3 regions of the Brachybacterium sp. SYSU DS0246 genome follow, and region 3 is predicted to be linked to each of the others. Evidence: riboswitches for the same ligand, from Rfam matches in the RefSeq annotation. Region 3 holds a riboswitch; each other region holds the start of a gene.
The links. A riboswitch is a leader RNA that binds a small molecule or an ion and turns the genes downstream of it on or off. The one in region 3 is predicted to bind thiamine pyrophosphate.
Positions count from the first base shown of each region.

Region 1: another riboswitch for thiamine pyrophosphate. It lies ahead of AC5020_RS01180 (TenA family protein); the one in region 3 lies ahead of AC5020_RS05305 (ECF transporter S component).
Region 2: another riboswitch for thiamine pyrophosphate. It lies ahead of thiO (glycine oxidase ThiO); the one in region 3 lies ahead of AC5020_RS05305 (ECF transporter S component).

Region 1 covers NZ_JBZXYT010000002.1:13,902-24,179, reverse strand. The annotation lists gene AC5020_RS01190 (homocysteine S-methyltransferase family protein) at 78-1,124, shown strand; gene AC5020_RS01185 (Rv3202a family protein) at 1,332-1,604, shown strand; TPP riboswitch at 1,874-1,967, shown strand; gene AC5020_RS01180 (TenA family protein) at 2,064-2,726, shown strand; gene AC5020_RS01175 (TenA family protein) at 2,723-3,385, shown strand; gene AC5020_RS01170 (NupC/NupG family nucleoside CNT transporter) at 3,465-4,865, opposite strand; gene AC5020_RS01165 (TSUP family transporter) at 5,019-5,741, opposite strand; gene AC5020_RS01160 (PadR family transcriptional regulator) at 5,855-6,202, shown strand; gene AC5020_RS01155 (permease prefix domain 1-containing protein) at 6,204-7,166, shown strand; gene AC5020_RS01150 (AraC family transcriptional regulator) at 7,456-8,403, opposite strand; gene AC5020_RS01145 (NAD(P)H-dependent oxidoreductase) at 8,623-9,450, shown strand; gene AC5020_RS01140 (zinc-binding dehydrogenase) at 9,453-10,278, shown strand, end outside.
Region 2 covers NZ_JBZXYT010000011.1:7,264-17,541, reverse strand. The annotation lists gene AC5020_RS07095 (glycoside hydrolase family 2 protein) at 1-1,284, shown strand, start outside; gene AC5020_RS07090 (NUDIX domain-containing protein) at 1,371-1,847, opposite strand; gene AC5020_RS07085 (5-oxoprolinase subunit B/C family protein) at 1,886-3,751, opposite strand; gene AC5020_RS07080 (LamB/YcsF family protein) at 3,748-4,515, opposite strand; gene AC5020_RS07075 (hypothetical protein) at 4,621-5,439, shown strand; gene thiE (thiamine phosphate synthase) at 5,539-6,216, opposite strand; TPP riboswitch at 6,343-6,449, shown strand; gene thiO (glycine oxidase ThiO) at 6,444-7,646, shown strand; gene thiS (sulfur carrier protein ThiS) at 7,643-7,885, shown strand; gene AC5020_RS07055 (thiazole synthase) at 7,889-8,770, shown strand; gene AC5020_RS07050 (ThiF family adenylyltransferase) at 8,764-9,966, shown strand; gene AC5020_RS07045 (NAD-dependent protein deacetylase) at 10,020-10,278, opposite strand, start outside.
Region 3 covers NZ_JBZXYT010000007.1:122,059-132,336, reverse strand. The annotation lists gene AC5020_RS05330 (endonuclease/exonuclease/phosphatase family protein) at 1-238, opposite strand, end outside; gene AC5020_RS05325 (ADP-ribosylglycohydrolase family protein) at 241-1,299, opposite strand; gene AC5020_RS05320 (hypothetical protein) at 1,373-2,188, shown strand; gene AC5020_RS05315 (M13 family metallopeptidase) at 2,237-4,282, shown strand; gene AC5020_RS05310 (glycosyltransferase) at 4,302-4,868, shown strand; TPP riboswitch at 4,903-5,010, shown strand; gene AC5020_RS05305 (ECF transporter S component) at 5,057-5,638, shown strand; gene AC5020_RS05300 (ATP-binding cassette domain-containing protein) at 5,649-7,745, shown strand; gene AC5020_RS05295 (ankyrin repeat domain-containing protein) at 7,755-8,207, shown strand; gene AC5020_RS05290 (GNAT family N-acetyltransferase) at 8,208-8,744, opposite strand; gene AC5020_RS05285 (alpha/beta fold hydrolase) at 8,755-9,819, opposite strand; gene AC5020_RS05280 (Fpg/Nei family DNA glycosylase) at 9,816-10,278, opposite strand, start outside.

The DNA.
Region 1 (10,278 bases), on a different contig from region 3:
AACCCATACGGCCCACCACGAGGCACGGATACAGTCACCAGCGGCCACCACTGGAACCGCGACGACGAGGGCACGCCATGACCCGCAACCACCTGACCGAACGCCTCGATACCGGCACCGTCATCTGTGCCGAGGGCTTCCTCTTCGAGCTCGAACGGCGCGGCTACCTGACCGCCGGCGAGTTCGTGCCCGAGGTCGCCCTCGAGCACCCCGAGGCGCTGCGCACCCTGCACGTGGACTTCCAGCGCGCCGGCTCCGACATCGTCGAGGCCTTCACCTACAACGGTCACCGCGAGAAGATGCGGGTCATCGGCAAGGAGGACCTCCTCGAGCCCCTGAACCGGTCCGCCCTGCAGATCGCCCGCGAGGTCGCCGACGCCGTCCCGGGCAATCTCGTCGCCGGCAACATCTCCAACTCCAACATCTGGGACCCGGCGGACACCACGACGCAGCGCGAGGTCCGAGGCATGTTCGAGGAGATGGTCGGCTGGGCCGTCGAGGAAGGGGCCGACCTGATCGTCGGGGAGACCTTCTACTACGCCGAGGAGGCGCTGACCGCGCTCGAGGTCGCCAAGGCCTCCGGCCTGCCCGTGGTGATCACTCTCGCCCCGATGGCGTTCCAGGAGATGGCCGAGGGCGCCGGGATCGTCGAGACCGCACAGCGCCTCGAGCAGGCCGGGGCCGACGTGGTGGGTCTGAACTGCTTCCGCGGGCCGGCGACGATGCTGCCGTGGCTGCGCGAGATCCGCGAGGCCGTGGACTGCCACGTCGGCGCCCTGCCGATCCCGTACCGCACCACGGAGGAGGAGCCGACGTTCTTCAACCTCTCCGACCCCGCCGCGGCCGTCCCCTCCCCGCACGGGCGCACCTTCCCCACCGCCCTGGATCCGCTGCTGACCAACCGCTACGAGATCAGCGCCTTCGCCCGTGAGGCGCTGGAGCTGGGCGTGAACTACCTCGGGGTGTGCTGCGGCGCAGCCCCGATCCACATCCGCGAGGTCGCCGAGGCCGTCGGCCGCACCACCGAGGCGAGCCGCTACTCCGAGCGCATGGAGAACCACTTCATGTACGGCAGCAACGAGCGTCTCCCGGAGCACATCGTCGGCCTGGGCTCGCGCGCCTGAGCGTCGGCCCCGGGCAGGTTCGGGTCCAGCCCGACGAGGCTCCAGGCTTCGCCCGAAGAGCTCTTGACTCGGCCCGACGTCGCTCGGGGCTCCGCCCGGCGCGAGGGCTTGAGCTTCCAACGATCGCGGGCCGGAGCAGTCGATCATCGGCGCGGAATATCGGATACTGCCAGTGACCGGACACCACCGGAGGAAAGGAGCAGGACGATGACCAGCACGCCGCACGAGCACTCCCCCGAGGCCCCGCTCGAGGACGCCCTGGACCAGGAGGTCGATGCCCTGCCGGACGACGGGACCACGGACGCCCTCGGCTCCGAGGAGCTCGGCTCCGTCACCTCCGCGTACGCCGATCCAGCGGATGTCCTCGACCAGCGCCGCGAGGTCCCGCTCGACGAGGACTACGCCCCCGAGGCGACCGGTGAGGACGGCTCCGAGGACAGTGCCTTCGGGGCCGACGACGGCGCCTTCGACTCCGAGTGAACGGCGCCCCGCCAAAGCAGCGTGACGCCGCTCGCTGACCGGCGGGACCGTCGGCCCACCTGATCGGCGCGACCGTCGGCCCACCTGATCGGCGAGACCGTCGGTCCACCTGATCGCTTGATCTCCGACCCATCGGTCATGCGGAGTCTCGTCGCGTGATCGGTGACCCTCCGGGGATCGACGTGGGCGATCACGGCCCCGCTCAGCCGCCCCGGGACCCGGCCCCAGCGCCGGGCCCGGGGCGGCTCCTGCTGTGTCGGGGTAAGGTCGTCGTCGACACGGGGTGCCCCGCCAGGGGCTGAGATCACACCCGACGAACCTGATCGAGTTAGCGCTCGCGGAGGGATGTCTGCGTCACTGCGCCGCTCGCCGCGTGGCGAGCGCGCCTCGAGGTCGGGCCCCGGGTCACCGGATCGGGAGCTCCCATCCGGACGGATCGACCGACGAGGAGAAGTCCCGATGTCCACCTCTTTCACCGACGACCTCCGTGGGGCCAGCGAACCCACCTGGTCCCGGGCCGTCCAGCACCGCTTCGTGGCGGAGCTCCACGGCGGGTCGATCCCCGACGAGGTGATGGCCGGATACCTGATCCAGGACCATCGCTTCCTCGACAGCTTCCTGGTGCTCCTGGGCGCCGGCATCGCCGAGGCCCCCACGTTCGAGGCCCGGCTGCGGCTGTCGCAGTTCGTCGGCGAGGTCGCCGGGGACGAGAACACCTACTTCCTGCGCGCGTTCGAGTCTCTGGGCGTGAGCGAGCATGACCGCGCAACCGTCCCGGACACGCTGGCGACCACCGGCTTCACCACCATCTTCCGCGAAGCCGCCGAGACCCGGGACTATGCCGCGATCCTCGCCGTGCTGGTGGTCACCGAATGGCTCTACCACGACTGGGCCGCCGCCGCTCCGGGCCCGCGGCCGAGCAGCTTCGTCCACTCCGAATGGATCGACCTCCACGACAACCCGGACTTCGCCGGTTTCGTCAGCTTCCTGCGCGCCGAGCTCGACGCAGCAGGTCCCGGCAGCCCCGAGCGGGCCCGGGAGTTCTTCGAGCGCACCGTCGCCCTCGAGCTCGACTTCTTCGAGCAGTCCTACCTCCACCCGTTCACTGGGGAGGCACGATGAGTCTGTTCGAGGATCTCAGGTCCGCCGCCCTGCCCGATTGGGACGATTACACCCGCCACCCGTTCGTCGAGCAGCTCGGCGCGGGCATCCTGCCGCTCGCCGCATTCCAGGACTACCTGGTCCAGGACTACCTGTTCCTCGTCCAGTTCGCCCGGGCCAACGCGCTGGCCGCTTTCAAGAGCCGACGGCTCGAGGACATCCAGCACTCCGCCGATGCCCTCGCGACGACCCTGGCCGAGACCGAGCTGCATGTGCGGCTCACCGCGAGCTGGGGCATCGATCGCGCGCAGCTGGACGCCGCACCCGAGAAGCAGGCCACCGTCGCCTACACCCGGTACGTGCTCGACTGCGGGCAGGTCGGGGACCAGCTCGACCTGAATGTGGCCCTGGCGCCCTGCGCGATCGGGTACGCCGAGATCGGCGCTCGCCTGGCTCCCCGGCTCGAGGAGCGGCCCGACCACCCCTACCGGGACTGGATCGCCGAGTACGCGAGCGAGGAGTTCCAGCAGGCCGCGCGCGACGCCATCGCCCACCTCGACGTCCTGGCGGCGCGGTCCCTCACCGAGCAGCGATTCGAGGAGGTGGCCACGGTGTTCCGCACCGCGACCCGGCTCGAATCCGCCTTCTGGCAGCAGGCGCTGGACGGCGCCGCCGCCTGAGCAGGCCCGGTGGGCCGTGCCTCGGCGCGGCCCACCGTCGCCCGCCGGGTTCGCCGACGCAATCCGTCGGGCGTCCGGCTCAGCCGATCAGGATCCCGGCGATCGCCGCGCTCATGAGGTTGGCCAGCGTGCCGCCGAGGATCGCCTTCATCCCCAGCTCGGCGATCTCGGAGCGCCGGTTGGGAGCGAGCCCGCCCAATCCGCCGAGGAGGATGCCCAGAGAGCTGAAGTTGGCGAAGCCGGTCAGGGCGAAGGTGGTGACCGCGGCGGTCTTGTCGCTGAAGGTTCCGGCCTCGGGGCCGAAACTGGAGAAGGCGACGAACTCGTTGAGCACGACCTTCTGGCCGACGTAGCTGCCGGAGCGGACGGCTTCGTCCCACGGCACGCCCACCATGGCCATCACGGGAGCGAACACCCAGCCCAGGATCTGCTCGAACGTGAGGTCCCCGGCGCCGAACCAGCCGCCGACCGTGCCGATCAGTAGGTTCACCAGCGCGATCAGGGAGATGAAGGCCAACAGCATGGCGCCGACGGTCGCGGCCAGCCGCAGGCCGTCAGCGGCGCCGCCCGCCGCGGCGTCGATGACGTTGCCGTACTTCAGCTCACCGAGGTCCTCCTCCTCGTCCACGTCGGCGGAGGGGTCCTCGGTCTCAGCGGTGGTGCCGTCGGCGGCCGTCGCCGTCGTCCCGTCGGCGCCCGCCGTGACGGTGCGATCGGTGGTCCCGCCGGCGGTTGCACCGACCGCTGCGGCCGCTCCCCCAGCCCGGCGGGTCTTCGCGCTGCTGCTGGCCTGGACCAGCGCAGCCTCACGGGCGACGGCCTCGGGGTCGTCCTCGGGCACCAGGATCTTGGCCATCAGCAGTGCGCCCGGGGCGGCCATGAAGCTGGCCGCGATGAGGTACTCCAGTGGCGCGCCGAGCAGCGAGTAGCCGACGAGCACGGAGCCCGCGACGGTCGAGAGGCCGCCGACCATCACCGCGAACAGGCCCGAGCGGGAGAGTCGCTTGATGTAGGGGCGGATGACCAGCGGCGCCTCGGTCTGGCCCACGAAGATGTTCGCGGCCGCGTTGACGGATTCGGCGTGGCTCGTACCCAGCAGCTTGCCCAGGCCCCCGCCCATCCAGGCCACGACCTTGGGCAGGATCTTCCAGTGGTAGAGCACAGCGGTCAGCGAGGCGAAGAAGACGATCACCGGCAGCACCTGGAGGGCGAAGACGCTCCCCTCCTCAGGCAGGAGAGGCCCGAAGAGGAAGGAGATCCCCTCGCCGGAGGTGTCGATGATGGCCTGGAAGCCGGTCGAGACCTGTTGCAGGGCCCACTGGCCCGGTCCCCAGTACAGGACCAGCACGCCGAATCCGACCTGGAGGCCGAGTGCCCCCAGGACGGTGCGCAGGCGGATCGCCCGGCGGTTGCTGGAGAAGGCGAGAGCGATCAGCAGCAGGCCTGCCATCCCTCCGATGCCCCAGAGCAGGTCGACCATCGCTCTCACCTCACAGAAGCAGATCAGGAATATATGCCGCGGTCGCAGGCGCCAGTGTAGGGGTCGCCGGGACGTGCGCCTGCCGTGGCTGGGCCCGTACGTGGCGGGGTCCTCGTCCGGCTGAGGCAGACGCGCCGCCGGGCGGCCGCCGGCTCAAGCGAGCGCCCGGACGATCGTCACCAGCGCACCGGCGACGGCCAGGACCACCACGACCCTCATCATCGTCGGCCCGGAGAAGCGCCCGGCAAGCCGCTGGCCGACGACGGTGCCACCCAGGATGGCTGCGATGGTCACGAGCCAGCCGCCGATGCCGAACGACGGCAGGGCCCACTTCGCGGCGAGGGACACGATGCAGATCACGGCGAAGTGCGCCTGGATCGAGGCCGCGAACCCACGGTGCTCCCATCCCGTGGCGATCGCGTAGACCGCCACGGCCGGGCCGCCGACGCCCGCGGTGACGTTCATGAAGCCCGACGCCGTGCCGAATGCCGAGCTGACCGTCATCGAGTCCTCGAGCCGTCCCGAGCGGAAGAACACGGTGACAGCGATCGCCACGAGGACCGATACCCCCACCAGCACGGCGAGCGGATCCGCCGGCAGCACCAGCAGCACGAGCGCTCCGATGCCGATGCCCACCAGGGAGAACGGCGTGAAGCGCAGCAGACGCCGCCACTGGACGTCGCGGCGCAGGAGCCAGAGGTTCACGGACGAGGACACCAGTCCGCAGAGGTTCGTGACCAGGACGCCCTCGAACGCCCCGAGCGTCAGCACCAGGAAGGGAGCGACGACCAGGGCGAACCCCATGCCGGTCAGCCGCTGCAGTCCCGCCCCGACGCCGACGATCACGGCGAGCAGGGTCAGGGCGGTGAGCGTCACCCGAGCCAGCCTACGGCGGCACGGTCGCCGGGACGACGACTGTCCACCCCTCCATCGGTCACACGACACCGTGCTATTGACTATGGTGTGTGGCGCACACTATCGTGTGGGTTATGAGCGATGCCTTCGAGACTCACCTGCAGGAGCTGCGGCGCGGCACGATCGTGCTCGCCTGCCTCCAGCTGCTGCGCACACCCGGATACGGCTACGGACTGCTGCTGGATCTGGAACGCCACGGCTTCGCCACGGACGCCAACACCCTCTACCCGCTGCTGCGCCGCCTCGAGAAGCAGGGCCACCTCGCCAGCGAGTGGAACACCGACGAGGCGCGCCCGCGCAAGTTCTACCGCACCTCGGCCGAGGGCATCCGCCTGGCCGAGACCCTCACCACGGAGTGGCTCGCGCTGACCGACGCGATCACCTCCCTCACCGACGACGACCGCCCGGACCAGGAGCACTGAGATGACCACCCCAGCCACCCCGTCACTGACCCAGCGGTACATCGCCGCGACGACCAGGTCCCTCCCTCCCGAGGCGCAGGACGACGTGCGGGCCGAACTCGAGGCATCGATCGCCGACGCGGTCGAGACTCGCACCGAGCAGGGCGAGGACCCCGCCGAGGCGGAGCGCGCCGTGCTCACCGAGCTGGGCGACCCCGCGGCCCTCGCCGCCGGCTACACGGACCAGCCCTTGCAGCTCATCGGCCCGCGCCACTTCCTGGCCTGGTGGAGACTGCTGAAGCTGCTGCTGATGATCGTCCCGGCCTGCGTCGTCGGCGGCGTCGCCCTGGGGCAGGCTCTGGCCGGCGCATCGTTCGGCGACATCATCGGCGAGGCGATTCCCCTGGGGATCTCGGTGATCCTGCACCTGTGCTTCTGGGTGACCTTCGTGTTCGCCGTGCTCGAGCGCACCGGCGCGGAGGCCACCAGCACATGGGACGTCGACCAGCTGCCCGAGGCCCCCTCGGACGGCACCTCCCGCAGCGAGCTCGTCGCCTCGCTGGTGTTCCTCGCCCTGAGCGCGGCCTTGCTCTTCTGGGACCGTTTCCGCGGGTTCGTGTGGACCGACGGGGAGAAGCTCGCCGTGCTGCACCCGGACCTGTGGCCCTGGGGCGTCGCTGCCCTGCTGGGGCTGATCGCACTGGAGACCGCACTGGCCCTCGCGGTGTACGTGCGGGGGCGCTGGACGGCGGCCCTGGCCACCCTCAACTCCGCGCTGGCACTGCTGTTCGTGGGGTGGGCGCTGTCGCTGCTGGTACGCCAGGAGCTGGTGAACCCGGCTCTGGTGGACGTGATCACCCGGGAGAGCGATCTGGCACCGGGCGCGCTGCGCACCCTGGCCATCGTGACCGCGTTCGCGATCGTGGCGGTCTCGATCTGGGACATCGTCGACGGCTGGCGGAAGACCCGGCGGGACGCCCGCTGACCAGGCCCGCCACCGGGCGAAACACACACCGGCGAGACACGCACCCGGCACAGCCCGCCACCCGGCGGAACCCGCACCCGGCACAGCCCGTCGCCACTCCTGCGCCGGTTGCCGGGCTCCTGATCGGGCCGTGGCAGAACTCCAGACCGGGCCGTGGCAAAAAGGTGTAGCTGAGCGGCACGCGCCCTCCTCCTGAGGGGGTCGCGTGCCGCTCAGCTACATGTTCGTGCCAGTCACCTATGGGACCGCCGCCTGCCGCCCGCCCTCGGGGCCGCCTTGCACCAGTCAGCTACGCGGCAGCGCGCCGCGACTGCGCCCGGTACTGACTGGGGCGGATCCCGTACTCCCTGGTGAACGCGGCGCTGAGCGCATAGGGGCTGGAGTAGCCGACGCGCCGGGCGACGGTCTCGATGGTGTCCTCGGTGTCCTGGAGCAGGTCGGCCGCCAGGCACAGCCGCCAGCCGGCCAGGTAGGAGATCGGCGGTTCGCCCATCACGTCGGCGAAGCGGCGGGCGAGCGTCGCGCGGGAGACCCTGGCCGCCCGGGCGAGCGACTCCACGGTCCACGGTCGTGCCGGGTCCGTGTGGAGGGCGGCGAGCGCGGGGCCGACGACTGGGTCTCCGGCGGCGCCGTACCAGGCCGGCGCGCTCGCCTCGGGCAGGGCGAACCAGTCGCGCAGGGCGCCGATCAGCACCAGGTCGAGCAGGCGATCCAGGACCGCCTGCTGACCGGGCTCCCGGCTGCCCAGCTCGGCCTCCAGCATGTCCAGCGCCCGCGAGCGCTGGTGACGGCGGGGCAGGACGACCGCCGGCGGCAAGGCGCCGAGGAGGCGCTCGGAAATACGGCCCGAGGTCGGGAAGGTTCCCGTCAGCAGCACGTGCTCCCTCGCGGGTGCGGCACGCCGGCGGTCGAGCCCCTTTATCCCATCGAGTCTGCCTGCCGGCTCCAGACACCTGCCGTCCGCGCGCACGATGCAGCTGGGTGCCGCAGCCCTGTCGAGGGGATCGCTGGTGATGAGGACCGGGTCTGGGCCGGTGAGGATCAGGAGGTCGCGCGCAGCGAGGCCGACGGGTTCGACGCCGTCCTCGATGAGCCATGTCTGTCCCTGCAGCGGCGTGGCGACGGTGATCGAGGAGCCGGCCTCGAAGCGGATTGACCACGGCGCCTCGAGCAGATTCTGATCGATCAGCGCCCCCGAGGAGCGGATGTTGTCGAGCACTTCGGAGAGGGTGTCCACGACGCCACCCTAGTCGGCACCGGGGCCCACCCTGAGACGGTGGCGCATCTGTTTCAGCGTCAGGGACATTCTCCCGTCTCACCCGGAGGCGATGGAATGGGGCATATCCACAGACCGAGCCACGACCGAACCTGTCGCCCCCAGCCCTTGGCTCACCCCACGGCGTCAGCCCACCGGTACCTCTCATGGTCCCGCCGATCCTCACCCTTGGAGGCCCTCATGTCCGTCGACCATCCGCCCACTCCCGGCTGCGCACTCTGGGTGCTCGCGCATCCTCGGCGCGAATCGCTGAACGGCCACCTCTTCCGCACCGGCGTCGAGGTGCTCTCCCGCGATCACGACGTGGCGACCTCGGACCTGTACGCCATGGGATTCAACCCGGCGTTCGGTGAGCAGGACCTCGGTGATCAGGCCGCCGCCCCGGGCAACCTCGCCGTCCACGCCGGGGAGGCCTACACGCGGGGCCAGGTCGCCGCCGACGTCCGCGCAGAGCACGCGAAGCTGGCCGCGGCGGAGCTACTGGTCATCCAGTTCCCCCTGTGGTGGTACGGCCCGCCGGCGATCCTCAAGGGATGGCTGGACCGAGTGCTGACGGACAGCTTCGCCTACGACGCAGAGCTCGATCCCGAGGTCGGCATGCCGCGCCGCTACGGCGACGGCGGCCTCACCCGGAGAAAGGCTCTGGTCATCGTCTCCGCCGGCGACGACGAGCGCACTCTGGGCCCGCGCGGCGTCAGCGGCGACCTCGACTCCCTGCTGTTCCCGCTGACCCATGGGGCGCTGTGGTACGTCGGCATCGACGTGCTGGACCTGCACGTCATCCACGACGCCGACTCGCTCACCGCCGACGACGTCGAGCGGGAGACCCAGCGCCTGACGTCGCGGCTCGAGGGCCTCGATGCCGAGAGCAACCGCCCCTACCGGCGGCTGCGCGACGGCGACTACCCCTCCCACCTGCGCTCGCTGGATCCCGGCCTGCTGCCGGGGCGCCTGGACCTCGGCATCCATCGCCGTGAGACCCCCGCGGGCGCCGACGGGAGCTCGTGACCATGGCCAACGCACGAGATGGCGTGGACGCGGTGACCAGCACGGCGCCGACGGTGCCCTCCATGGAGGCCTGGACGACCTCCCCCACGGCTCCCGGCCGGCTGGAACTGGCCCAGGTCCGCACGCCGGATCCGGGACCGCAGGATGTCCTGGTCGAGGTCGCCGCGTTCGCCCCGAATCCGGGCGAACTGGTGGCGCTGGCGTCGGCGCCGGCCGGGTGGATACCCGGGTGGGACGGGGCCGGTCATGTGGTGCGCGCGGCGGCCGATGGCAGCGGTCCCCCACCCGGCGCCCGGGTCGTGTTCCTCGGGGCCGACGCGGGGTGGGCGCGACGGCGCGTCGTGCCGTCGGACTCCGTCGCCGAGGTGCCGGAGACCGCCGACCTCACCGCGGTCGCGGCGATCCCGGTGCCGATGGCCAGTGCATTGCGGGCTCTGCGCCGCCTCGGGTCGCTGTTGGGGCGCCGTCTGCTCATCGTCGGGGCGAACAGCGCCGTCGGCAGCGCGGCCGTCCAGCTCGGGGCGCGCTCCGGTGCCGACGTCATCGCCGTCGCCCGGAACCGGGAGAGTCACCCCTGGCTGCGCCGGCTCGGTGCACGCGAGGTCCTCGCCGACGTGCGGGAGGTGACCACGCGCGTCCACGCCGCTCTCGACATGGTCGGCGGGCCACATCTCGTCGCGGCGTATGCAGCCCTCGAGGCCGGTGGGACCGTGGTTGCCCTGGGACACTCTGCTGATCAGGAGGAGCACTTCCCTCTCGGGGCGTTCGAGGCCTCCAGCGGCCGGCACAATCGGGCGATCACGAGCTTCTTCCTGGGCGCTGAGGCCG
Region 2 (10,278 bases), on a different contig from region 3:
ACCGGCATCTGGCAGACGGTGTGGCTCGAGGCTGTCCCCGACGTCTCCGTGCGCGACCTGCGCTGGAGCCCGGCGACCCCCACGACCCAGTCCCTGACGGTCCGGTTCCGCGGCGCCCCGCCGGCCGGGTCCCGCCTGCGGGTGACGCTGCGCTTTCTCGAGCGCGAGGAGGACCTCGGCACGATCGAGGTCGAGGCCACGAATGCCCGCCCCACGCTCGAGCTCACGGTCCCCGTCGCCCGCCAGCGCAACGGCCAGGCGCAGGACGAGCTGACGTGGTCGCCCGAGAAGCCCCGTCTGGTCGACGCCGAGGTCACCCTGCTGGATGGCCGCTCCCGCCCGCTGGACCTGGTCACCAGCTACTTCGGGATGCGTTCGACCGCCGTGGGCGGTGGGGCGTTCCTGCTGAACGGCCAGCCCTACGACGTCCGAAGCGTGCTGGACCAGGCCTTCTGGCCGGAGTCCCACCTGGCGGCGCCCGAGCCGCTGGCTCACCGCCGCGAGGTGGAGCTGATCAAGGCGCTCGGGTTCAACGCGGCCCGCATGCATCAGAAGATCGAGGACCCGCGCTTCCTGTACTGGGCCGACCGGCTCGGTCTGCTGGTCTGGGGCGAGGCGCCGGGGGCGTACGAGTTCTCTGCCCTCGCCGTCCAGCGGCTGACCTCCGAGTGGATGGCGGCCGTCGAGCGGGACGTCTCCCATCCCTCGATCGTGACCTGGGTGCCGCTGAACGAGTCCTGGGGCATCCAGCACGTCACCGACGACCCGGCCCAGCAGGCCTACGCCCGGGCGCTGACCGATCTCACGCGTGCACTGGACCCCAGCCGCCCCGTGGTCTGCAACGACGGCTGGCAGCAGCAGAACACCGACATCCTCACGATCCACGACTACGAGGGCGACGGCGCCGCCCTGGCCCGCACCTATGCCGACGAGGCCGCCCGCACGCGCGCCGTCGAGGGGATCGCGCCGTCCGGCCGGTTCCAGCTCGTCGGCGGCGCCGAGGACCACGGGCAGCCGGTCATGCTCACCGAGTTCGGCGGCGTGAACTATCAGGACGGGACCCGGCGGGCCGACGGATGGGGCTACACCCGCGCCACCGACGGCGAGGACTGGATCGAACGGATCACCGCGCTGTACGACGGGATCCGGGCCAGCAGCTTCCTGTCCGGCTCCTGCTACACGCAGCTGACCGACACCATGCAGGAGACCAACGGGCTGCTGAATGCGGACCGCACCCCGAAGATGCCGATCTCGGAGATCCGCCGGGCGGTCACCGGCAGCTGAGCGCGCCCGGGCAGGCCGGTCAGGCCTGCCACGGCGCGTCCGGCTCGGCACTGGATCAGGTCAGCGCCTCGGACCAGACCGGTCCGTCAGAACAGGTCGGGCTGGGCCTCGCCGCGCAGGACAGCCAGGGCGCGGCGCGCGCGGGCCCCTCCCCAGGGGGAGAGGATGTCGGCGTCGGCCTCGTCGATCAGTGCCCAGTCGTCGAGCTCGGAGGCCTGCGGCACGATGTTCGCCTCCAGCTCGGCGCGGGGGACCACCCCGGCGTCGAAGACGAAGTGGACCGCCATCGGGGCGCTGCGCGCCGGGTTCGCCGGGGACCAGTTCGCCGCGAGCAGCCGGCCCACCTCGAGGTCGAGCCCGAGCTCCTCGAGCACCTCCCGCTGCGCGCACTGGCGGGCATCCTCGCCGGGGTCCACGCCGCCGCCGGGCAGCAGCCAGTGATCGCGATAGTTGGGCTTCTCGACCACGAACCGGTCGTCCTCGTCACGCAGGATCACCGCCCCCGAACTGATGACCTTGGGCAGGGAGGCGAAGTAGGCGGGATCGGGCAGCAGACGCGGCATGGCCCCATCGTGTCACTGTCGGCGTGTCACTGTCGGCGTCACTCTGCGCGTACGAAGCGCACGGTCACGCCGGGCGCGGCCTGCGCCAGGAGATCGAGCCCGGTGCGGGTGGCCACCGCGATCACGGGGTAGCCGCCGGTGGTGGGGTGATCCGGGCCGAACACGACCGGCAGCCCCGAGGGCGGCACCTGGATCGCCCCGAGGACCATCGCCTCGCTGGGCAGACTCGCCGCGCCGTCGGGCACGGGCAGGGGAGTGCCGTCCAGGCGCACGCCGATGCGATCCGAGTCCGGGCGCACCGTCCACTCCGTGGCGAGCAGCGCCTCCAGGGCCGATGGGCCGAGCAGGTCATCGCGCGGGCCGGGATGGATCGGGATCTCGAGCGGTGAGGGGGCGGGCAGGGCGTCCCCGCCGGCGGGAGCATCGATCACCAGCAGCGCGATCTGGCCGGGGACTGCATCGAGCCCGCGCACGGGACCGGCCAGCAGGAGGCCCCCGGCGGCCAGCGGCTCGGGGCCGAGACCGGAGAGGGTGTCGCGCGAGCGCGACCCGAGCACCGCCCCGCCGGTCGGGGTCGCCGCCGCGGCCCTGCTCGCGTCGCCGGCCCGGCCGACGGTCCCGTCGGGCTGCTCCGCCGAGGCGCCGGTCTCGCCGGAGCGCTCGGACCGTCGCACCGCGCGGATCCCGCCCCGGACGGCCATGACCAGGCGCAGTCCGGCCGCCGCCGGCCCGAGCTCGACCTCGTCGCCGCGGTCCAGGGCGATCGGGGCGCCGCGTCCCTCTCCGGCGGTGAGGTCGAGCGGGGCGGCCTCGGGGTCGTCCCGCCGCACCGTGAGGCGGGCCGGGGCCCCGGCCACCGCGATCACCGTGGCGGCCGACGCCCGCAGCCGCAGCGGTCCCATCAGCGTCTCGAGCACGGTGGCGTGGGCGGGGTTGCCCACCGCGAGGTTCGCCTGGACCAGGGCGCCGCGGTCGAACGCTCCCGACGGGCTCACGCCGATCGCGCCGCGACCGGGCCGGCCGTCGTCCTGGAGGAGGGTGAGCGGACCGGGGGAGAGGACCTCCAGCGCCGGGGTGCCCTCGGTGTTCGGCGTCCCGGTCGCGCCTCGCCGTCGGGTGAGCCGGGCGGGTGCGGCCGCGGCCTCGCGCCCGGCGCGTGCGAGGGTCGTGGCCGGCCGGGCGGTCCGCGCCGTCGGCCGCTGCGCGGTGAACCGCACCCGGGTGCCGGGCGTCAGCAGGGCGGGCGGCTCACGGCTGGGATCGAAGAGGTCGACGTCGGTGCGGCCGATGAGCTGCCAGCCGCCGGGGGAGGGGCGCGGGTAGATCCCGCAGTAGCGGGAGGCGAGGCCGACGGCGCCGGCCGGCACGGTGGCCCGCGGTTCGGTGCGGCGCGGCACCTCCCACGGAGGCCCGGCGGTGCGTCCTGCCCCGGCAGTGCGTCCTGCTCCGTCGGGATCCCCCGCCTCGTCGGCCACGAGATAGGCGAAACCGGGGGCGAAGCCGCCGAAGGCCGCGGTCCAGGTGGTCGCGGTGTGGGTATGGATCAGCGTCTCGGTGCTCATGCCCAGCAGTTCGGCGGTCTCGACGAGATCCTCCCCGTCGTAGACGACGCCGATCCGGTGCTCCGTGTCCCCGGCCGATTCGCCCGGAGCCGCGCGCAGGTGCTGAAGCAGCTCCGTCAGCTCCCGCAGGTCCCGTGCGACGGAGCCTCCAAGCAGCAGGGTCCGCTCCGCCGGGACCAGCTCGATCAGGGCAGGGGGAGCCAGCTCGCGCACCGCGGCCGCGGCGGCCAGCACGGCACGGGTGTCGGGGTACTCGGCCAGGATCGCGGTCTCCCCGGCCCGGTGCACGCGCAGCGGTGGGGCCAGCAGCCATCCCGCCTCGGGTGCGGCGGCGCCGGTCACAGCGCCGCCTCCAGGTGCACGCCCGCCGCCTCGAGCCGGTCCCGGACGGTGCGGGCCAGCGCGACCGCCCCGGGAGTGTCCCCGTGCAGGCACAGGGAGCGGCACGGCAGGTCGAGCCCGCTGCCGTCGGCCGTGCGCACCCGTCCCTCGGAGGCGATCGACAGTGCCTGCTCGGCGACCGCCTCCGGGTCGGTGAGCACAGCGCCCGGGCGACTGCGCGGCATCAGGGTGCCATCGCCCAGGTAGGCGCGGTCGGTGAAGCCCTCAAGCACCACCTCGATCCCGGCCTCCCGTGCCCTCTCCACCACCACGGCGCCGGGCGCGGCGACCAGCGGGAGGTCCCCGAGGTCGCGCAGCGCCTGGATCACGGCGCCGGCCTGGCCCTCGTGGCGAGCCAGGGTGTTGTACAGAGCGCCGTGGGGCTTCACGCCCCGCACCGCGGTGCCCTCGGCGCGGGCCATCGCCTCCAGCGCGCCGACCTGGACGATCAGCAGATCGGTGAGGTCGGCCGGGGCGATGTCCAGGAATCTCCGGCCGAAACCGGCCAGGTCCGGGTAGGCGACGTGCGCGGTGATCGCGACCCCGTGCTCGGCGGCGGCCCGGCAGGCGGCGCGCATCGTCCCCGGATCCCCGGCGTGCCCTCCGCAGGCGATGTTCGCCGTGGTCACCACCTCGAGCATGGCCGCGTCATCACCCATCGACCACGCGCCGAAGCCCTCACCGAGATCGGCGTTGAGGTCGCACACGGGATGGTCGGCGCTCATGCGGCTGCTCTCCTTCGCTCTGTCCGCCACGACGACGGGGTCACCGCTCATTGTCCGCGCACGGCGCCGGCGCGGCCAGGGGTGACGGGCGGTAGTGTCGCGGCCATGAGCGAGCGCCCGACCGACCAGACCGATCCGTCGCCGCGCGCGGGCTCCTCGGCGCCGGACAGCTCCGCCGCGCACCACGTCCTGGACCAGGCCGACGGCGGCGAGCCCCGCCGGCTGCTGTCGCTGAGCGATGAGCAGCTGGCCGGTCTCGACGGGCACCAGCAGCCCCAGTTCACCGCCATGCCCTGGCTCGACCAGCGCCCCGACCAGGCCGCCGTCGCGGCCGACGTCGGACTGCGCTCGCTGATCGCCGACGGGCGGGTGAATGCTGCCCGGGACGGGGCGACCGGGCGGCTGCGATGGGTGGCCGGCACCGAGCTCCGCGGCTGCCAGCTGCTGCGCCGCACCGCCGCGCGATTCGCCACCGCGGAGCGCACGGTGCAGTCCGAGAGCGGCCCGCTGGTCAGCCGCGCGTACTACTACGTCCATGAAACTGGTGTGCTCGAGGAGGAAGTGACCCCGTCGGGCATCCACCACTTCACGCCGTTGCGGGTCGAGCAGGTCCCCGCCCGGATCGCCACGCTGATCGACCCGAGCTCCGTCGCCGGCCAGGGCGGCGCCCCGGTCACCGTGCGCCGCACCGAGCTCGCCTCGGGACACCCGCTCGCCGCCCGGCTCGCCGACACCCGTGCCCAGAGCGTGCTGACCACCGTGCACACCGACGACGACAGCGTGCAGCAGGTCAGCGTGTATGTCACCGGCAGCGAGGTGCTCACGATGGAGGCGCTGGACCCGGCCGCCGAGGACCCGCCGCTGGAGTTCCGGCCCGTCGACGCGGGCGACCTGGTCGCACTCGCCGCGGCCGTCGTCTCCTGAGCGCCTCCCGCAGGATTCGCCGGCCCCCGCGCGCGGCCCATCCCGCTGGTCAGAGGCTTCCGCGGGACCCCTCAGCTCGTGAGGACGTCTCAGCGCCGGTCAGCTCGTGAGGGCGTCCCGCAGCGTCCGGGCCGCTGCCTCGGGATCGTCGGCCTCGGTCACGGCGCGGACCACCACGATCCGCTCGGCGCCGACGGCGAGCAGCTCGGGGACACGCTCCGCGTCGACTCCGCCGATGGCGAAGAACGGCTTCGCCTCCCCCGTCCGCCGGGCGGCGGCGCGCGGCAGGTCGAGGCCGACGGGGGCGCGGTCCGGCTTCGTCGGCGTCGCCCACACCGGACCGGTGCAGAAGTAGTCCAGGCCCGCATCGGCGTCGGCCGCCTCCATCTGCTCCGTGGTGCGGGTCGAGCGGCCGATCAGGACGTCCCGGCCCAGCAGCGCACGGGCATCCAGCGTGCTCAGGTCGCCCTGGCCGAGGTGGAGGATGTCCGCGCCGGCCAGCGCGGCGACGTCGGCCCGGTCATTGGCCGCCAGCAGCGTGCCGTGCGCGTCGGCGATCGGCCGCAGCGCCCGCAGGGCCTCGACCTCGGCGCGGGCCTCGGCCGCCTTGTCCCGCACCTGCAGGATGTCCACCCCGCCGCGGAAGGCGGCCTCGGCGAAAGCCAGCAGGCCCTCGAGCCCGCGCGAGAGATCGACGCAGACGTACAGGCGGGAGGCGCGCAGGGCTTCGCGGCGCCGGGCACCGGCCTCGCTGGTCGCCGACGAGTGAGCGTTCATGGGCACAGCCTGGCACAGAGCGTGACCGGGACCCGGAATCTCCGGCCTGCCGGCGCCGTGCCGCCGGCACCGTGCCGCAGGCACTGGCCCGCCGGCTCGTCGGCGTCTGCGCCGGCGCGTAGACTCGAGGGGTTCCGTGGGAGCCCGAGACGCCGGGCTGAGAGGGCGCAGCGCGCCGACCACCAGCACTGGATGCGGATCATGCCGCCGTCAGGAGGAATCTCAGGATGCGTGCCATGCATGTCGCCGTCATCGGCGCGGGCATCGTCGGCCTGCTCACCGCCGCCGAGCTGCGAGCGCGTGGTCACCGCGTGGAGATCCACGCCGAGGGGGTCGCCGACGGGGCCACGTTCGCGGCCGCCGGGATGCTCGCCCCCGCCGCGGAGATCCAGGTCGGGCAGGGCCCGCTGTGGGCCATAATGCGCGAGGCCTCCCAGGCGCACCGCGATCTCGCGAGCCGCCTCGCCGCGCGCACCAGCGTGGACCCCGGCTACCGGGACGATTCGACCGTGGTCATCGGGCGGGACCACGCCGACGCCGCCGCGCTGCGCGACCTGGCCGAGATCCAGCGCTCCACCGGAGCGGCCGTCCGCGAGCTCCCGCCCCGGGAGCTGCGCCGTCTCGAGCCCGCCCTGGCCCGCGGCATCGCCGGCGCGCAGCTGATCGAGCACGACCACCAGGTCGACCCGCGGCGCCTGGCCGCCGCCGTCCAGGACATCCTGGCCGGAGCGGGCGGACCCGGGGACGGCCCCGCCGTTCCCATCCACCGTCGCCGCCTCACCTCGCTCGAGGAGATCGACGCCGAGAGGATCGTGCTGGCCGCAGGGCTCGGTGCGGGAGAGATCGCGGGCCCGCACCGCCGCCTCGACCTCGCCCTGCGCCCCGTCCACGGCGACATCCTGCGCGTGCGCGTGCCGACCTCGCTGCTGGCCCCGGGCGAGGACAACCTGGTGGCCCGCACCGTGCGCGCCACCGTGCGGGGACGATCCGTCTACCTGGTCCCGCGCGCCGATCGCCACCTGGTCATCGGTGCCACCAGCCGCGAGGACGACCTCGCCGGCACCTCCACCGGCGGCGTCCACCAGCTGCTCCAGGACGCGATCGAGATCGCCCCGTCCGTGCGGGAGACCGAACTGGTCGAGGTCACCACCCGGGCACGCCCCGGCACCCCCGATGACCTCCCGCTGCTGGGCCCCGTGCCCGGCGATGACCGCGTGATCGTCTCGACCGGCTACCACCGCCACGGGATCCTGCTGTCCGCCTGGGCCGCCCAGCGCACCGCCGAGCTGCTCGAGGACCCCGCCGCGCCCCGCTCGCAGCTGCTCGACGCGGTCCGGCCCGAACGCTTCACCATCCCACCGCCGACGGCGTCCCTCCCGCCATCCCCCGTACCCAGCGCCACCGCCTCATCCGCCCAGGAGAACCCATGAATCTGTCCCTGACCGTCAACGGCGACGAGGTCGCACTCCCGCCGGGAAGCACCGTCCGCGACCTGGTCAGCTCCCGCCTCGGCCAGGAGATCGGCGAGGACGGCCGCGCGAGCGACGGCAGTCCGCTCGGCGTCGCCGTCGCCCTGGACGACACCGTCGTGCCCCGCACCCGCTGGGCCACGACGCCCGTGCCCGATGGCGCGCGCTGCGAGTTCGTCACCGCCGTGCAGGGAGGCTGACCCATGACCCGCCCCTCCGCACGTCCCGACCTCGCCGACGACTCCTTCACCATCGCCGGCACGCCCCTGACATCGCGCCTGATCATGGGCACCGGCGGGGCCACCGACCTCGCCGCGCTCGAACGCGCCCTGGTCGCCTCCGGCACCGCGCTGACCACCGTCGCGATGCGCCGCTTCTCCGCGGCCACCGGCAACTCGGTGTTCACGCTGCTCGAGCGGCTCGGGATCAAGGTGCTGCCCAACACCGCCGGCTGCTTCAGCGCCCGCGACGCCATCCTCACCGCGGAGCTCGCCCGTGAAGCGCTGGAGACGAACTGGATCAAGCTCGAGGTCATCGCCGACGAGGACACCCTGCTGCCCGACGGCATCGAACTGGTCGAGGCGACCGCCGAGCTGGTCCGGCGCGGCTTCACCGTGCTGCCCTACACCACCGACGATCCCGTGCTGGCCCGTCACCTCGCCGACGCCGGCGCCGCCGCGGTGATGCCGCTCGGCTCACCGATCGGGACGGGACTGGGCATCCTGAACCCGCACAACATCGAGCTGATCACCGCCCAGGCCAGCGTTCCGATCGTGCTCGACGCCGGGATCGGCACCGCCTCGGACGCGGCGCTGGCCATGGAGCTGGGATGCGACGCCGTGCTCGTGGCCAGCGCCGTCACCCGCGCCCAGGACCCCGAGGCCATGGCCCGGGCGATGGACTGGGCCGTGCGCGCGGGTCGCGCCGCCGCCGGGGCCGGACGGATCCCGCAGCGCCGCCTGGCGCTGGCCTCCTCCAGCTTCGAGGGGCTCATCGAGACCGACGCCGGCGATGCCGGGAACGGCGAGGCGGTCGGCGCGGCCGGGGCGCCCGCCGCGACCGGACGGATGGCCGAGTCATGGTGAGGGCCGTCCCCGACCGCAGCCCGTCGGCCGCCGTATCCCACGGCCAGAGGCTCCCACCGCTCGCCGAACCCGGCCCCGAGCTGACGGCGGAGCAGATCGAGCGCTACCGGCGCCAGATCACCCTCGACCAGATCGGCACCCTGGGCCAGCGCCGCCTGCGCGCGGCGCGGGTGCTGCTGATCGGGGCCGGCGGCCTGGGCAGCCCGGCGCTGAGCTATCTCGCCGGAGCCGGGATCGGCACGATCGGCATCGTCGATGACGACGACGTCGACGTCTCCAACCTCCATCGCCAGGTCATCCACGGCACTGAGGACGTCGGCACCCCGAAGGTCGCATCGGCCGCCCGCGCCGCCCAGCGGCTGAACCCCGAGGTCGCCGTCGAGGCGCACCACCAGCGGCTCAGCCCGGAGGGTGCTGTCGACCTCGTCGGGCGCTACGACGTGGTCGTGGACGGCTCGGACAACTTCGCCACCCGCTACGTGGTCGCCGATGCCAGCGAGATCACCGGGGTGCCGATGGTGTGGGCGGCCGTGCTGCGCGGCCAGGGACAGGCCAGCGTGTTCTGGCCCGGCCGCGGCGCCCACTACCGCGACCTGTTCCCCGAACCCCCGGCCCCCGGGGACGCACCCTCCTGCGCCGAGGCGGGCGTGCTGGGCTCCCTGCCCGGACTGCTGGGGACGATCATGGCCGCCCAGGTGATCCAGCTGGTCACCGGCACCGGCGACCCCCTGGTGGGGCGACTGCTGCTGTGGGACGAGGCCACCAGCAGCTCGCGCACGCTGCGCCTGGAGCCGGACCCGGATCGCACCCCGGCCACCCGGGTGCAGGTCCCGGCCGCCGCGGACCCCGCGTGCCACAGCGGCGGTCCGGGGCCGGAGGAGACCCTCGATGCCTCCGCTCTGCGGGAGCTGCTCGCCCGGAGCGCGGGGATCACGCTGATCGATGTGCGCGAGGACTGGGAGGTCGCCGCCGGCACCATCGAGGGGGCCGTGCACGTGCCGGTCGGGGAGATCCTCGAGCATGGCGCGGACGCGCTTCCCGACGGCACGCTGGGTACCGAGACCGTCCTGTACTGCCAGGCCGGGTCACGCTCAGCCCGGGCCCTGGAACGGCTGCGCGGATCCTGGCACGGGCGCGAAGGGCGCCTGCGGCACCTCGAGGGCGGCTATTCGGCCTGGAGCCCGCGGGGCCGCTGACCCTGCGCAGGGCGGCTGACGCCGGGCAGGGCCGCTGACCCCGGGCCGACCTGTCAGGAACCGGACCCGGCCCCGGTCGCTCGCGCCCACACGGCGAGCACCTCCTCGATCCGCCCGTGCAGGCGCACCGTGGCGTCGGGGTCCGCTCGGGTGGGGCCGTCGTTGAGGATGACCACCGGCTTTCCCTGTCGGCCGGCGGCGCGCACGAAACGCAGTCCCGACTGCACCGAGAGGCTCGAGCCGAGCACCAGCAGCGCGTCGGCCGCCTCGAGCGCTGCGAACGCCGCCGCGACCACCTCGGGCCGCGCGGAC
Region 3 (10,278 bases):
CGTCGCTCGCCAGGATCGCCAGCCCCCGGCCGCCCGCGCCGCCGACCAGGACGCGCAGTCCGGTCTGCTCGGCGAACCAGGCCAGCCGCGCCGTCGGCAGCACGAACCGCGGCGCTTCCTGCATCAGCAGCACGTCGGGCTCGAGGTCGACGATCGCCTCGATCGCGGCCCGCAGGTCGCCCCGGAGCTCCCACAGGTTCCAGCTGAGGACGCGCAGATCCCAGCCTCGCTCCGACACGATCAGATCTCCTCGCCGGCAGGGGCGAGCATCGGCTCGAGCACCTGGTCGACCAGGCCGATCAGTTCGTCGACCTCGTAGCCGGGCCAGCCGAAGAGCATGCGCCGCCATTCCGGCGGCACCGACTTCGGCCCCAGCGCGGCCCCGAGCAGGGCGCCGGTGATGCAGGCGACGGTGTCCGTGTCGTACCCGGCGCGGGCCGCCGCATCCAGGGCGGCGACCATGGCGTCGCGCTGGTCGAACTTGCCCTGCGGGATCGGGCTGACCACGGTGATCGCGGACCACGCCGCCTGGAACGCACCGACGACCCAGCCGTTGCGCCGGAACGAGACGGGGGTCCCGGCCTCGGCCTCCTCGATGCGGTCGATCCACAGCGCCCGGCGCTCGTCGTCCAGCCGGGACAGGCCGCGGCGCACGTCGAGCTCCCCGGTGAGGATCGCGTGGCGCACCGCGAAGCCCCACAGCATGCAGGCCTCGGTGGCATCGGGATGGACGTGTGTGAGCCGGCACACCACGTCGATCGCGTCGGCCACGTCGTCGTCGGACGAGAGCAGGTAGGGCAGGACCGCGACGTGGGTGCGCATCAGCGACCCGTTGCCGGCATTGGCCGGGAGCTCCTCGTGCGCACCGGCCGCCGCGGCGCGGAAGTCCGCCGCCCTGGGCGCGTAGTGACCGTCCGCCCACGCCAGGTCTGCGGCGCGACGCACCACCGTCGAGGTGAGCGTGCCGATATCCGGTGTGCCCAGCGACCAGGAGTACCACTCGCGGGCGATGTGATCTTGAGCGGATTCGATGCGCAGATCGTGCCCGTCCGACGCGGAGATCGCCGCCTCCAGCACCACGATCGCCATGGACGTGTCGTCGGTCCACTCCCCCGGTTGCCAGCCCAGCACTCCGCCACCGATCATGCCGATGTCCTCGGAGGCCACCACCGGAGCGTGGAACTCGTACGGGGCGCCGAGAGCGTCTCCCGTGGCCGCCGCCACCACGGAACCGATGGCGCGCTGGCGCTGCACCGGGGTCAGCCCTGGTCCCCTGGTCTCAGCAGCGTCGGTCCTCACGCTCACATCGTTCCACACCGACCGGAATGGTTCCTGAGCCCCGCTACCCTGAGAGGGACTTCGAAGGAGTTCCATGACCGACACCTCCGGCCGCCCCGGCACCACGGGCCAGCCCGCGGAGCAGGCCTGCGCCGACCCGCACGACCACACCGGCCACGACCACCCGCCCACAGGCGCCGACCTGGTGCGCGGCCTGGTCCAGGGCTACTCGATCCTCGCCCTGATCATCCCCGTGCTCGGGGTGGTCCTGCTCCTGGCGATCCTGCCGCTGGCCCCCACCAGCCCCGTGGTGCTCCTGCTGGGCGTCGCCCTGGGCGCCTCGCACCTGCTCGCCCTGGTCGCGACCAGCCTGTTCGTCGCGCGCACCCGCCGGCAGCTGGCCGTGAACCCAGGGCTGCTCGCGGTGCGCAGCACGATCGAGGAGGTGCTGCGCGTGGCCGCGGTGCTGCTGGCGATGCTGCTGTGGCCGGCGGACATCCGCGCCGAGCTCGGCGTGTGGGTCGGCGCGGGCGCGGCCATCGTGTGGCTGGCCCTGGCCACGGTGCAGACGGTCGCGACCCGTCGCCGCATCGCGCGCCCCTCGCAATGGTCCGAGGACGCCGTCTCGACGCTGCTCGCAGGACGCGTCGGCGCCCGCTCCACCGTGATCATGCGGCTGCTGGACGTGATCGGCACCGTCGCCTTCCAGGTGGGAGCGACCGCCCTGGTGATCATGTCCCCGGTCCTCGCCATCGGCACCGCGGTCCTCTCCGTCGGCTCCGGCCTGTCCACCCTGGTCATCCAGCGCCGGCCGCCGGCGCAGCGCTCCCGGTCCCCCTGGGCGTACGCCCCGCTCGTGATCGGCCTGCTGACCCTCGCCCTCGCCTCGCTGGGTCTGGCGACCCCCTGACGGCGCACCCCACACCTGTCCCCTCCGTCCGATCCCGCAGGAGCGATGATGACCACTGCCCCCTCGTCCGAGACCACCGTGAACTCCGGCCTCGTCCTCGACCAGGTCGATCCGGGCATCCGCCTCCAGGACGACCTCTTCGGCCACGTCAACGGGCGATGGCTGCGCGAGCACCGGATCCCGGCGGACCGCTCCAGCGACGGAGCCTTCCATCAGCTGCGCGACCTCTCCGAGGAGCGGGTGCGGGAGATCGTCGAGCAGGCGGCGGCAGAGGTCGAGCAGGCGGCGGGGACCGGAGACGGGGCCGCCGAGGGAGCACCCGTCACCGACCGCGGCCGCGTCGGCGCGCTGTACCGCATGTTCATGGACACCGAGGCGATCGAGGCGGCCGGTACCGCGCCCCTCGAGGACATGCTGAGCTCCATCACCGCGGCCGACGACCTCGAGGCCATCACCCGCACCATGGCCGCCCCGGATTCGGGCGCGAGCGCCCTGCTGGCCTACGTGTGGACCGACGACCACGATTCCTCCAGCTACCAGGTCAAACTGCATCAGGGCGGGCTCGGCCTGCCCGATGAGTCCTACTACCGCGAGGAGCACTACGGGCAGATCCGCGAGGCCTACACCGAGCACCTGGCCGCTCTCGCCCGCCTGACCGGCCTGCCCGGCCGCGAGGGCCTGGTCGAGGGCGATGCGGCCGCACAGGCCACCGCGGTGATGGACTTCGAGACCCGCCTGGCCGGATGCCACGTCGACGTCGTGCGCCTGCGCGACCGCGAGAAGTCCAACAACCCGATGGACGAGGCGCAGCGCCGCGAGCTGGCCCCGGCCTTCCCCTGGACCGCCTACATCGAGGGCACCGGAGCCCCGGAATCGGTCTTCGACGTGGTCTCGGTCGGCCAGCCCGAGTTCGTCTCCGCCGCTGCCGAGCTGCTGGCCGGCGAGGACCTCGCCGTGCTGCGCACCTGGCTGGCCCTCCACGCCGTCTCCTCGTACGCCCCCTACCTGCCCGCGGCCATCGTCGAGGAGGACTTCGCCTTCTTCGGAAAGGTGCTCTCCGGCGCCGAGGAGCTGCGCGAGCGCTGGAAGCGCGGCGTCGCCTTCGTCGAGGGCGCCGTGGGCTTCGCCGTCGGCCGCGAGTACGTCGACCGCCACTTCCCGCCGGCCCACAAGGAGCGCATGACCGCACTGGTCGATGCTCTGCTGGAGGCCTACCGCAGCTCGATCGGGACCCTGGAGTGGATGACGCCGGCCACCCGGGAGAAGGCGCTGGCCAAGCTCGAGAAGTTCACCCCCAAGATCGGCTACCCCGAGCGCTGGCGCGAGTACGACGGGCTCGAGGTGGTCCCCGGCGACCTGGTCGCCACCGCGCGCGCCGCACGCCGCTTCGACGCCGACTACGAGTACGCCAAGGTCGGCGGCCCCATCGACGAGACCGAGTGGCACATGACGCCGCAGACGGTCAACGCCTACTACAACCCCGGGCGCAACGAGATCGTCTTCCCCGCCGCCATCCTGCAGCCGCCGTTCTTCGACGGCGAGGCGGAGGACGCCGTGAACTTCGGCGGCATCGGCGCGGTCATCGGCCACGAGGTCGGCCACGGCTTCGACGACCAGGGCTCGAAGTACGACGGGGACGGCAACCTGGTCACCTGGTGGACGGCCGAGGACCGTCAGGCCTTCGACGACCGCGCCGCCACCCTCATCGCCCAGTACTCCGAGCTCTCCCCGCGCGACCTCGACGACTCCCACCGCGTCAACGGCGCCCTCACCATCGGCGAGAACATCGGCGACCTCGGCGGTCTCTCCATCGCCGTGAAGGCGTACCTGGCCAGCAGGTCCGCCGAGGAGGCCGCGGCCGAGCTGGACGGGTACACCGGTCTGCAGCGCATCTTCCTGTCGTGGGCGACGGTGTGGCGGGGCAAGAACCGCACGCAGGAGGCGATCCGCCGGCTCGCGGTGGACCCGCACGCGCCGATGGAGTTCCGCTGCAACACGGTCGCGGGCCATCTCGACGAGTTCCACAGCGCCTTCGGCGTGCGCGAGGGCGACGGGATGTACCGCGCCCCCGAGGAGCGGGTGTCGATCTGGTGAGCACGACGGTGAGGATCCCGTGAGGCCCGAGGCGCCGTTCTACGTCGGCACCACCAGGCCCTCCTGGGTCGGGTGGACCCGCATCGCCCTGACCCTGCTGTTCGGTGCGGTCCTGGCGCTGGTGCTGGCCCAGCGCGGCCTCGTGGCCGCCGTGCCGCCGGCCGCCGGGGTGTTCGCACTGCTGGCGCTGTGGACCTGGATGGGCCAGCACACGCGCTTCATCGTCGACGACCGCGGCCTTACGGTGAGCCTCGGCGGTTTCCTGCCGCGCCCGACGTGGCCGCTGGCCGGCTTCCGCACCGTCCAGTACCGCATCGTGCCGCAGCCTGCCGTCGGGGCGAGCCTCGGCGGCTACGGATGGCGCCGCGGCATGGTGACCCCCGCCCGGCCCGAGGAGCTGCGGCCCGTCGGCGACCGGAAGCTGCTGACCGGCGGTGAGACGCGGCAGTCCTACCGCATGGTCGTCACCCGGCCGGGGACCATGGTCGAGATCGTCGGCCGCGAGGGCACCGGGTATCTGCTGACGCCCGAGGACCCCGAGGCGACGGCCGCGGCCATCGACCAGGCGATCCGGGCGCGGCGCTGACGCCACCGCCGAGGGAGTATCCTGAGTGCCGGTCATCCACTGACAGGGGAGCACCAACGGGGTGCTGAGAGTGCGCGAACCTGCGCAGACCCTCGAACCTGATCCGGTTCACACCGGCGTAGGGAGTCGGGATATCCGTGCGGCATCGATGATGCCGTGCGCCCCTTCCGTGAGAGGAAGGAGAAGTGATGACACGCTTTCGCACCATTGATCTGCTGGTCACCGTCATGATCGGGGCAGCCTTCGGCGTCGCGTTCCTGGGGTACGGCCAGCTCTACACCCTGATCAGCCCGCTGACGATGGCGTTCCGCCCCGCCGAGGGTCTGCTGGTGGGCATCTGGTTCCTGCCCGCCGTCCTCGCCGCCCTGATCGTCCTCAAGCCCGGCGCGGCGCTGCTGGCCGAGATGATCGCGGCATGCCTCGAGATGCTGCTGGGCGGCCAGTGGGGCTGGGGCACCGTGGTCTCCGGCCTGCTGCAGGGCGGCGGCGTCGAGCTCGCCGTCGCGCTGACCGCGTACCGCCGCTTCACGCTCCCGGTGGCGGTCCTCGGCGGAGTCCTCGCCGGCGGCCTGGAATGGATCTGGGAGCGCTTCGCCTACTACCCCGAGATGAGCTGGCCCTTCGCCCTGATCCTGCTCGGGTTCTTCCTCGTCTCCGGCGCCGCGCTGGGCGGCGGCCTGGGCTGGGCCGCGACCCGTGCCCTGGTGGCCACCGGCGCGGTGGATTCACTCGCCGCGGGACGGGAGCACGCCCGCGCCGCCGCGGCGTGAGGACTGCGGCGTGAGAACCAGGGAGTCCGCCGCCGGGGCCGCGCTTGCGCTGTCCCGGGTCAGCTGGCGCCCGAACTCGCGGCGGGAGCCGACGGTCGCCGACCTCGACCTGAGCATCCCCGCCGGTCAGCGCGTGCTGCTCGCCGGCGCGAGCGGAAGCGGGAAATCGACGGTGCTGCGCGCCCTCGCCGGTCTTCTCGATGAGGAGGCCGGCGAGCTCTCGGGGCACATGGCGGTCTCGTCCCGGCCCGGAGAGCGCGGCCTGCTGCTGCAGAATCCCGCGCACGCGCTGGTGGCCGCGACCGTGGGCCGCGATGCCGCCTTCGGGCCCGAGAACGCGGCCCTGCCCCGGCCGGAGATCCACCGGCGCGCCGCGGCGGCGCTGGATGCCGCGCAGGTGGACCTGGAGCCCTCGCGCGACCCGCTGGAGGCCTCCGGCGGGCAGCAGCAGCGCATCGCCCTGGCCGGCGCCCTCGCGCTCGGCCCGGACATGCTGCTGCTGGACGAGCCCACGAGCATGCTCGACGCCGAGACCGCCGAGCAGGTGCGCTCGGCGATCCTGGCCAGCGCCGAGGGCCGCACCCTGGTCGTCGCGGAGCACCGGATCGAGCCCTGGCTGGATCACGTGGACCGCCTGGTGGTCCTCGGCGAGCAGGCCCGGATCCTCGCCGACGGGGACCCGCGGACGGTGCTGGCCGCCCAGAGCGATCTGCTCGAGGAGGCCGGAGTGCTGGCGGGGCGGGAGGCGCCGGCGGATGCCGGGCCGTCTCCGCGGCGTCCGAGCGGGAGCGATCCCGGGACGGTGGTCGCCTCCCTCGAGGAGGTCACCGTGCCGCGCCGGGGCGTCACGATCCCCGTCGGCCTCGAGGCGCGGGCCGGGCAGCTGACGGTGCTGACCGGGCCCAGCGGCGCCGGCAAGACGACCGTCGTCCGCGCCCTGCTGGGGGCGATGCGCCCCGCGACCGGCACCGTCCGGCGCCCGGATCGCGAGCGCATCGCCGTCGTCCCCCAGGATCCGGAGCATTCATTCGTCGCCGCCACCGTGCGCGAGGAGCTGCTGGCCTCTCCGTGGGCCGACGACGAGCACCTCGCGGACGAGCTCCTGGAGCGCGCCGGCCTCGCCCATCTCGCCGGGGCCAACCCCTACCGGCTCTCCGGCGGGGAGCAGCGCCGCACCGCACTCGCGGCCGCCCTCGCCCAGCAGCCCGACCTGCTGGTCCTCGACGAGCCGACGGTCGGGCTGGACGCGCGCCGCCGCGGCGCCGTGCTGGACCTGCTCGAGGAGGCCGCCGCGCGCGGCGGCGCGGTGCTGGCCGCGACCCACGACCCCGAGCTCATCGCCCGGGCCGATCACCGGATCGAGCTGCCGGGTTCAGAGCACGGGGATCCTCCCCCGCCGCGCCGCCGGATCCCGGCCGACGCCCTGAACCCGCTGACCCTCTGCCTGATCGGCATCCTCGCCGCCATCGGCTCGTTCGCGATCCAGACCTGGCAGGGCGGTCTGCTCGCGCTGCTGCCGCTGGTGCTGCTGGGCCCACTGGCGGTGCGCACGCTGCGCGGCGCGGCGCTGCGGCTGACCCCGATCCTGCTCTCGGCCGCCGGGCTGGCCTGGACCACCGCCCTGCTGGGGGACGCGCCGGCGCTGTCCGGGGACGCCTGGCTGCTGGGGCTGAAGGAGGCGGCCCGGATCATGATGTTCGTCGCGCCGGGGGTGCTGGCCCTGGGCAGCGTGGAGGTGACCGCCCTCGGCGACGCCCTCGGAGGCCGGCTGAGACTGCCCGCCAGGCCGGTCGCGGCCTCCGTGGTCGCGCTGGTGCGAGTCGGGCACCTCGGGCGGCAGTGGGAGATCATCCTGCGCACCCGGATCCAGCGCGGGCTGGGCACGGCCGCCTCGCCGCGGCTGCTGGCCGGGGCGACGCTCGCCCTGCTGGTCGACACCCTGCGCAGCGCCGAGCAGCAGGCGCTGGCGATGGACGCCCGCGGCTTCGCGACCGCGACGCGGCGCACCTGGACCGAACCCAGCCGGTTCGGGCCGGCCGACGTGCTCGGCGCGGCGATCGCGGTGGCGCTGCTGATCTGGCCCGCGATCGCGGAGCTGCTGGTCTAGCCTGGCACCGTGAACGACGACATCCAGCCCCAGCCCTCCACCCGGCCCGACGTGCCCGCCTCCGAGGACGAGGAGGTGATCGCCCTGGCCAACTCGATGCTCGATGCCGCTCGGCGCGGGGACGGTGACGGCCTGCTGCCGCTGATCGACCGGGGCGCCCCCGCCAATCTGCGCGACGCCTCCGGCAACAGCGCCCTCATGCTCGCCGCCTACCACGGCCACGCCGAGCTGGTGCGCGAGCTCGCCGCCCGCGGGGCCGACGTCGACCTGCTGAACGACCGCCGTCAGTCCCCGCTGGCCGGGGCCGCGTTCAAGGGCTACACGGACGTCGCCGTGGCACTGCTCGAGGCCGGGGCGGACCCGGGCCTGGGCTCCCCGGACGCGCTGGAGACGGCCCGGTTCTTCGAGCGCGGCGAGATGATCACGCTGATCGAGGAGCACGCGGCCCGACGCGAGGACTGATCAGTCCGCCGGATGGCGGTAGACCATCGGCACGTGCTCGATGCCTGCCTCCATGAACAGGCCGCCGACGGTCTCGTAGCCCATCGACTGGTACCACGTCTCGAGGTAGGCCTGGGCGTCGATGCGCACCTCGGCCTGCGGCGCCTGCTCGCGGGCCACGTCCAGCGCCGCGCGCATGATGCGGCGCCCGAAGCCGTCGCGACGGTTCGCGGCCCGCACGGCGAGCCGGCCGATGCGCAGCACGCCGCCGGGTTCGTGGAGGACGCGGATGTGCGCGGCGGGTTCGCGCTCCAGCCCGGCGGCCTCGGCCTCCGGCCCGGGCACCTCGATCCACAGCAGGGTGGTCGTGGCCTCGAGGTCGCGACCGTCGAGGTCCGGGTCGGTGGCCTTCTGCTCCATGGTGAAGACGTCCTGGCGGAGCTTCGCGAGCAGGTAGAGCGTGCGGGGGTCGATGTCGGGCACGACGGAGCGTCGCAGCACGGCGCCGGTCTCCGGGTCCGGAGCCGACGCCGCTGGGTGGATCACGGGTTCAGGCATGGTCACCACATTACTGCTCGGGAGCTTGCGGCGTTCCCGCCGTCGCCGCCAGTCGCGCGACGGCGGCCCGCCACTGCTCGACCATCCGCGGCCCACCGTGGCCCTCGTCCTCGATGATCACCAGTTCGCTGCCCGGCCAGGCACGATGCAGCTCCCACGCGGTCACGGCGGGGCCGGAGACGTCGCGTCGGCCGTGGATCAGCACGCCCGGGACGCCGGCCAGGCGGCCCATACCGCCCAGCAGGCCGGCACCCGGCACGCCGCCCCAGCGCGCGGCCCAGTCGGCGACGAACCCGTCGTGGGCCCAGTAGTGGGTGACGAGGCGGGCGATGGTACGGCGCTCACGTCGCTGCTCGTCGGTGAGGTCCGCGGGCGGAGTCGCGATCTCGGTGGAGCCGGTGCCGATGCGGATGTGCTCGTCCTCCCAGGTCATCCAGGCCTCGGCCGCGGCGTCGACGAGATCGGGATCGTCGCCCTCGAGCAGATGACGGTAGGCCTCGACCAGTCGTACCCGCGCCGGTGAGGTGTCGCGTCGATCGAAGTCGCCGTGCGTCTCGGCGAAGCCGGCGAACCGATCCCAGGCCTCGGGGAACACGGCTCCGATCCCTTCGGTGATCCAGTCGACCTCGCGCCGCGAGGTGCTGGTGACGGCGAAGAGGACCACTCCGAGCACCCGGTCCGGATGCGCCTGGGCGTAGGCGAGGGCGAGCGTGCTGCCCCACGAGACGCCCTCGACGATCCAGGCGTCGATGCCGAGGTGCTCGCGGAGTGCCTCGATGTCGGCGACCAGGTGCGCGGTGGTGTTCGCACCGAGGTCGACGGGACCGGGGGCTCCGGCCGACGGGGTCGAGGCCCCGGCGCCCCGCTGGGAGAGGCCGACGATCCGGCAGCGATCAGAGGGAGCGCTGCGGCGGTACCCGGGACTCAGTCCGCTCCCCGGGCCGCCGTGGAGGTAGAGCACGGGCACGCCGTCGGGTGTGCCGCTCTCCTCCCACCAGATCTCGTGCCCGTCGCCCACGGGCAGGTGGCCGGAGGCGTTCAGAGGCAGGGGCGGGGGTGCGGGCGCAGAGCTCACAGCGCCCATTCTGCCGCGGGGTGCTCGCGCGTCCAGGCCGCCCGGCGGCTGCGCACGCTCTGGCACCTCGGGCACCAGAACACGGTGCGGGCGGCGAGGTCGCGCGAGCGGATGGTCGTCCCGCACAGCCGGCAGGGCAGGCTCTGGCGGTGATAGACGTAGAAGGACTTCTCGCGCGGCACCACGGAGGGGTCCTCGTCGCCGTTCTGGCGGGTGCCACGGGAGCGTTCGACGATGCGGGCCTCGAGGTCGCGGTGCTCGGGCTGGGTGGTGACGATCCGTCCGGTGCGCGCCCCGTAGGCCATCAGCGCGGCCAGGTCGGTCCACATCTGATCGAGCATGCCGGCGCTGAGATCCCGGCCGGGCACGAACGGGTCCAGGCGCGCCCGGAACAGCAGCTCCGCGCGGTAGATGTTGCCGATGCCCGCCACGACCTTCTGGTCCATCAGCTGCGTTCCG